2 regions of the Brooklawnia propionicigenes genome follow, and region 1 is predicted to be linked to the other one. Evidence: predicted binding sites of a transcription regulator. Region 1 holds the regulator's gene; the other holds the start of a gene.
The links. The regulator HrcA, encoded in region 1, represses chaperone genes, less so after heat shock. The targets are predictions, from matches to a motif close to TTGGCACTCGNNNNNNNCGAGTGCCAA.

Region 2: the regulator HrcA is predicted to act here: its motif matches at 1,996-2,022, upstream of QUE25_RS08540 (FmdB family zinc ribbon protein).

What each region holds. Positions count from the first base shown of each region.
Region 1 covers NZ_AP028056.1:2,814,630-2,818,377, reverse strand. Annotated here, with positions in the region: gene dnaJ (molecular chaperone DnaJ) at 1-1,118, opposite strand, end outside; gene hrcA (heat-inducible transcriptional repressor HrcA) at 1,132-2,145, opposite strand; gene QUE25_RS13015 (inositol monophosphatase family protein) at 2,221-3,012, opposite strand; gene QUE25_RS13010 (alpha-amylase family glycosyl hydrolase) at 3,023-3,748, opposite strand, start outside.
Region 2 covers NZ_AP028056.1:1,879,950-1,883,697, forward strand. Annotated here, with positions in the region: gene mscL (large conductance mechanosensitive channel protein MscL) at 105-473, opposite strand; gene QUE25_RS08535 (SAF domain-containing protein) at 747-1,364, opposite strand; gene QUE25_RS08540 (FmdB family zinc ribbon protein) at 1,642-1,947, opposite strand; gene QUE25_RS08545 (5-formyltetrahydrofolate cyclo-ligase) at 2,107-2,745, opposite strand; gene QUE25_RS08550 (molybdopterin molybdotransferase MoeA) at 2,763-3,748, shown strand, end outside.

The DNA.
Region 1 (3,748 bases):
GCCAGCAGCTCGCGCTGCTCGGCGTCCAGCTTCGTCGGGGTCTGGACGAGCATGGTGACACCCAGGTCGCCGCGCGGGGTCTCACCGCGACGGTTGGTCCGCAGGCTCGGCACGCCGTGGCCCGCCATGACCAGGCGGGTGCCCGACTGGGTTCCGGCCGGCACCTCGACGTGTACCTTGCGGCGATCCTCGGGGCAGTCGGGCAGCTCGGATTCCAGGGTGTCGATGTCGATGTGGGTGCCCAGCGCGGCCAGCGCCATCGGCAACCTGACGACCATTTCGAGATTGTCGTGGTCACGCCGGAAGACATCGTGCGGCAGCACCTGGATCTCGACGTAGAGGTCGCCGGCGGGCCCGGCACCGGGTCCGATCTCGCCCTGACCGGACAGGTGAACCCGGTTGCCGGTGTCGACACCACCGGGAATCTTGACATTGATGGTGCGCTGCTGGGAGATGCGGCCGTGGCCGGAGCATTCGGGGCAGGGTTCGGGAATGATGTTCCCGAAGCCCTGGCACGACGGGCAGGGCTGCGAGGTGCGGATCTCGCCGAGGATCGAGCGCTGCGAGACGATGATCTCGCCGCGTCCCTGGCACCGGGTGCAGGTAACGGGCTCGCGATTGTCCTTCGAGCCGGAGCCGTTGCAGGCATCACACAGCACGTAGGTGTCGAAGGTGACCGGCTTGGTCACCCCGAAGACAGCCTCCGGCAGCGTCAGCTTGGTGCGAATGAGTTGATCCTGGCCGCGCCGGACGCGGGACTTCGGCCCGCGGCTGGCGGTGGTCTGGCCGAACATCGCGCCGAACAGATCGCCGATGTCGAAGCCCTGCCCGCCGGCGTAGGCGTTGAAGCCGGAGAAGCCACCCATCCTCGAGAACGGATCACCACCGGCGGCGCCGTGACCCATCGGGTCACCGCCCCGGTCGAAGACGGCCCGCTTGTTGGGGTCGCTCAAGACCTCGTAGGCCTCGTTGACCTGCTTGAACTTCTCTTCGGCGTCCGCATCGGTGGCCACATCGGGATGCACCTTCATGGCCATCTTGCGGTAAGCCTTCTTGATCTGCTCCGCACTGGCATCCCGGGGCACGCCCAGTACCTGGTAGTAATCAGGGTTGCTCATCAGTTGTTCTCGTTCATCCTTCTGCCAGGAATCTGCCGACATAACGGGCGACGGCCCGCACGGCGGAGATCGTTGAGGAATAGTCCATCGACGTCGGCCCGACCACGCCCAGCGAAGCCCAGACCTCGTCGGAACCGTACTCGCTTGCCACCAGCGAGGTGCTGTGCAACGGGACGTACGGATTCTCCTGGCCGATACGCACCGTCACCTCACCAGGATGCTCGGCGACCGCATCGCCCAACAGACGCAGCAGCACCACCTGCTCTTCGAGCGCATCCACCACCGGGCCGATCGCCTGCTGGTAGGACGCGCCGTAGCGCATCAGATTGGGCATGCCCGCCACCACGACCTCATTGGACGGGTCGTAGGCCAACATGGTGCGCAGCGCTGCCACGATCAGGCCGAGCCCGGCCTCATCGAACTCCGGTTCGGCGGCCAGCTCGGCGAGCGCGGCGTCGGCTTGCTGGGGCTTACGGCCCGCAACGGCGGCATTGAGCCGGCCGCGCCAGGTCTCGAGTTCGTCCTCGGTGTACTCGCTCAGCGTCACCGGATGCTGGTCGATGCGGGCGGTGGAATCGATGAGAATCACCAGCACCCGATCGCTGCTCAGGCTGATCACCTCGACATGCCGCACGGTCGCAGAACTGGATGCCGGGTACTGCACGATCGCGACCTGACGGGTGAGCTGGGCGAGCAGCCGGACGGTGCGATGGACGATGTCGTCGACATCGACTGCCCCGGCCAGGAAACTCGAGATCGCCCGTCGTTCGGCGCTCGACAGTGGCTTGACGGTCGCCAGCCGGTCCACGAACAGCCGGTAGCCCTTGTCCGTGGGGACGCGCCCGGCGCTGGTGTGTGGCTGGGCGAGATAGCCCTCCTCCTCCAGGACCGCCATGTCGTTACGGATGGTCGCCGGGGAGACATCCAGGCTGTGACGCTCTACCAAGGCCTTCGAGCCGACCGGCTCGCGGGTGGCCACGTAATCGGTGACGATGGCGCCGAGCACTCTCAGCTTCCGGTCGTCCATCGTTCTCCCCTCCTTGGTCGCTGGCACTCCACAATTCCGAGTGCCAAGCTTACCCCGCGTGCCGGCGGACGCCAGTCAATGGGCCTCAGGCGGATCCCAGCGTCCGGCCACGTCGTCGGCCAGCCCGGCATCGGTCGACGCACAGATCGCCTGAACACGTTGGCTGCCCGGGCCGTAGCCCCGGCCGTCGACCTGGACGGTCGCGCCGCCCAACTCGCGCACCATCAATAGGCCGGGCAGATGGTCCCACGGCATCGGCCTGCGGTAGACGAAGAAATCGGCCTCCCCGCGAAGCAGCTGCGGATAGTCGAACCCGGCGCAGAAATTCGACCCGACGGGCTCGGCGAAGCCGTCCGCCGAATCGAAGCACTGCCAGACCCTGCTGGCTCCGCCGGCGCGCGCCGGGCGGTGTGCCTCGACCCTGGTCATCGGCTCACCGTTACAGGTCACCCCCGCACCGCGCTCGGCCACATAGGCGCGTCCCGCCTCGGGCTGCCAGATCCACGAGCGCGTCACCTCGCTGCGACGGATCTCGGCGATCATCACGGCATAGTCGGGCGATCCCTTGACGAAGTTGCCGGTGCCATCGACCGGGTCGACGGTGTACGCGAGGTCGGCCACGCCCAGGCCCTCGCGAATCGAGGGATCGGCGTAGCTGGCTTCCTCCCCCACCACCAGGCAGCCAGGATTGCGCGCCAGCAGCGCGGCGGTCAGCAACTTCTCGGATTCCCGATCGGCCACGGTGACGTAGTCACCCGGCGATTTCTCGTCGATGTCGTTGCCACTCAGCGCCCGGAACCCGGGCCGGATCACCCGATCGGCGACCTCGACCATCAGTTCGAGTATGTCGTCGTGCGTGTCTACCATTCCTCACCGCCTATTCAGCCAGCGCGGCAGCGTCCAACCGCCGACGGCGGCGAGCAGGGAAACCCCGGTAGTCGAAAACGGGCGATTGATCGGACGCCGCTGCCAGGACCGCGATCGACCACGGCTCTACGGTATAGCTGCCTTCAATCACGTCCCCATCGGCCGGCGGCCAGCAGTTGCCGACCGATTCGGCCCACGGAGCGGTGTCGATGAGGCGGTGCCACTTGAGGTCGCGGCGCGAGATCTCGGTGGAGTCCGGCACCTTGAACACCGCCGGCGACGTGTACATATTGATCATGACCAGGTAATCGGTGCCACCCACACCGGCGCCGTTGATCAGCACCGTCAATTGCCGGTCGGTCAAGCCGGGTTCCCGTGAAAGGTCGGGGCAATAGTACAGGTAGCTCACGTTGTCGGAATCCAGTTTTCCCGAACCCCAGGTCTTCTGGCGCAAGGTCACATCCAATGCGCGCAGCCGAGCGGTGAACCGGGCAAACCGGAACATCGGGTTGACATTCGGCGCTGAATCGCATTCGCCCACCACATCGAAATAGGACGCCAGCTCCGGATTGTCGGGGTCGACCGGCAGCCGGGTGGGGGTATTGGACGACAGCTGGGCCCAGTTGTTCCACATCCCGATGGTGTTGAGATTCCACGGATTGTTGTTTCCGTTCTGGGTGCGGCCGTACTCGTCCCCGCTGACCACCATCGGGACGCCGCGTGCGCACATCAGCGT
Region 2 (3,748 bases), 930 kb from region 1:
TCTGAATGGCCGAGTCTGAACGGCCGAATTTGAACAGCCGAACCGGCGCGAAAGAGGGGCACGTCCCGTAGGAACGCGCCCCTCGAATCAGTGAAGCGTGAAGCCTAGACCTTGTTGCTCGCGAGCAGATCGCGGATCTCGGTCAGAAGCTCAGCCTCAGTTGCCGCCGAAGCTTCTTCTTCCTTGGTTGTGTCCATGTGCTCTCGCAGCTTGTTGACGGGCAGCACCAGGGCGAAGTAGACGACAGCGGCGACCAGCACGAAGCCGACCAGCTGAGTCACGAACGGCCCGAACGGGATGCCGCCAGGCTGCCAGTCATCGAAGTTCGGCGGGCCACCAAGAACCAGAGAGATCAGGCTCAGGACGATATTGGTGAACGACTGAACGACGCTGTTGAAGGCAGCGCCCATGATGAATGCGACAGCCAACTCGATGAGATTGCCTCGCATGATGAAATCTTTGAAGCCCTGCATAGATACCTCTTGGAGTGGGATTCGCGCCGCCGGGGCGGCGTCACCTGTTGCTTTGGACGCCAATAACTATAGGTATGCCTAACCACACGAATGCGTTGTCTCAAGGTCTTTGATGTTCGCGGCGAGCAGAAATCGGCCCCTCGGCGTGGGCCGAGGGAGTCGACGCTCCGGCCCGCACCCGATCGTGCGGCGACGCCTCATCCATGGCATCTGCATGACGATGGCCATATTCCGGCCTGCGCCCGATCGGGCGGCGACGCCTCGTCCGGGGCATCACTGCATGACGATGGCCATCCGCATCTGGCTGGACGCAGCCGCCAACCGCGCGGCGGTCTCGGCGTTCGCAGCAACCACGACCAGCCCACCGGATTCGCCACCACCCAGGCCGCTGCTCTGTGACACCGGCAGGGCGGCGACCCGCACATCGGTGGCGAGATCGACCACGCCGCCGTCCATCGTGGAGCCCACCACGGTGATACGGTCGCCCACCTGCAAGAGCGCCACTGTGGCAGCATCCGGTACCCGGAACGGGACCAGCCGTTCATCGCCGCTGCTGGTTTCGCGTCCGTTCAGCATGTTCGCGCTGGTCACAACGCTGCCCCGCGTGAGACTGCCGGTCAGTATTCGTCCGATCGCCTCGGCGGGATCGTGGAGTGCCTGGTCGGGCATCAACTCCATCGGAAGCTGGATCACCTGAAGATCAGCTTCGGCCAGCGTGCTGCCGGCCGATAGCGCGCGAGCCGCGACCACAACCGGGCTGGACTCCGGCCGCGCGGGGGCGAGCGCGGACAGGCTCGCGAAAAGGCAGATCGTCGCTGCCAGGACACCCAACCCGCGGCGGTGCCACTTGGCGAACCGCGTCAGGCGGGTGAGCAGTTCAGTGGGATTCATATCCCAAGGATTGGTAAGCGGGCACGAAATCGGTCAAGATTTCTGCCCGCTGTGGACAACTCGGTGAACCCGAGTTGGGGGACGGAACTCACCAGAGGTGAATCCAGTGCTCAGGCGTGCCGGTTCGAGAACTACAGGAGTGCTTGAGTCGAGCCGGTACCGGGGTTGAGTCAGCCCGGAGTACCGGTGTCAGGTCGGAAAAGCGGAGGTGCCGGGGATTAGAGCGAGAGGCCCGGGGGCGTCGGGCGTCGGCTCGCAGCTACCGGAACTCCGGGCCTCAGGCGGCCGCTGAATCCTTGGCCGTAGAGCCGCTCGAGGACGAGGCCGCGGCGGCCGACGAGGTGCTCGACTCGGCCGCGACCGGGGTCGGGCTGTTGCTGGAGGCCGGGGACGCGACGCTGGATGCCTTGCGCGAATCCGTGGCGTAGAAGCCGGAACCCTTGAAGACGATGCCGACCGCGTTGAAGACCTTGCGCAGCGACCCGCCGCAATCCGGGCAGATCGTCAAGGGGTCATCAGTGAACTTCTGAAAGGCCTCGAGATCGTTGTGACAGGCCTGGCAGCGGTACTGGTAAGTAGGCATCTGATCAGCTTTCGATGTGGTCCGTTCGGGGACGGGTGCCTGACGGTGCTAGCACTCGACATCTCCGATTGCCAATGATAACGCCTCGAACCGGATGCAGCATTCCCGTGTCCGTTGTGGTTGCTGTCCGGTTGCCGCGAATCTGCGGTGGCAACCGGGCTAATCGGCCGCCCGCGCAACTGAGGTTCGGATCGTGCGCGTCGGCGTGACAAGCCAATCGACCGGCTGATCGTGCGGCTCCTGCGGCACGGTTCGGATCTCGTCATCGTTGAGCAGCGCGATCACCGGCACCCCCGCACGCCGGTGCACCAGCGCCCGGTCGAACCAGCCACCCCCGGTGCCCATCCGGCTACCATCGCCGCCCGCGCACAATGCCGCCGCGATCACGATCTTCGCCTCGCCGAGCACGCGCGAGCCCAGACCCGGACCGACCGGATCGGGAATCCCCAATACCCCCTCGACAAGGTGATCAGGTCCCTCGAACCACGTCCAGTCCGGTTCGCGCCGCGGCCGGCCTCTGTCATAGGTGGTGAGCTTCGGCACCAGCACCCGATGCGTATCGGCCAGCGCGGCGACCAGGTCCGCCGTGCCCGGTTCGCCACTGCGCGACAGATAGCAGGCCACGATGGCATCGCGTCCCTGATCACCGAGCAGTTCGGACACCAACGCCAGCACCCGGGTGTCGCGCAGACGGTCGTCCGCCAGCTGTTGTTCGGTAGGCCGGGCCGCTCGCTGCCGCCGGATCTCGGCGCGGATTCGGTCACGGACGGGGGAGGCTGCGTCCGGTCGGGAGGGCATTCACCTATCGTAGGGCCATGCGCTTGTTCAAACGCCGCAGCGAAGCCATCGAAGTCAGTGTGCCGGTCGAGCCCGAGCCTGCCGCCACGCTGCCCGACCCTCCGGGCACCGATGCGCGAGGACGCCGCAGCGTCGCCGACGAACGCGACTACCTGTTGTCGCTGATCACCCCGCTGCCTGCCTTCGGCATGTACCTGCTGGACGCCTGGGGGACCGCGGTCTGTGAGGACATCATCGCCGACCACAACCTGCCCGATGATGACCTGGTGGCCGTCGCAGGTTTCGCGGTGCGCGCCGACGATCTGTCGGGCGCCGACGAGCCGGGCGGGGCCAAGCTGCGGCTGCGTGACGACGACAAGGTCTTCAAGGTCGGATCGGCGGTCCCGGTGCACGCCGGCCAGCCGTTGCCCGCCGGCGCCGATGCCGTCATCGCCGAGTCCGACGCCGAGCTCAACGGCACCACGTTGTCGGTGACGCGCCCGGTGAAGTCTGGCGATCATGTCCGCTGGACCGGCTCCGAGGCCCGTGCGGGGGTGCCGATCATGCGTTCGGGACAGCGCCTGGACGCCCGGAGCAGCGCTCTGCTGGCCCTGGCCGGGATCGACCGGGTGCTGGCGCGACCGCGTCCGAGGGTGGTGGTGCTCAGCGTCGCCGCGGACGATCCCCAGCGCGCGGACGTGGAGTCGCCGTTGCTGGCGGCGGCCATCAAGGCAGACGGTGCCCAGGTGTGGCGGGTCGGCAATGCGAACGGTACTGACCGTGAGCTGCAGGATCTGATCAGTGACCAGCTGATCCGCGCTGACATCGTGGTGGTCTCGGGCGAGCTTTCCGAATCGACGCAGCTGTGCCGGGTGGTGGCGTCGATGGGCCTGATGGATCTCGCCGATGTCGCTCTCGAACCCGGCGGACGCATCGGCTTCGCCGTAGTCGGTGAGGACGAGATCCCGCTGGTGCTGTTGCCCGACGAGCCCGTGGCCTCGTACATCGGCTATCAGTTCTTCGT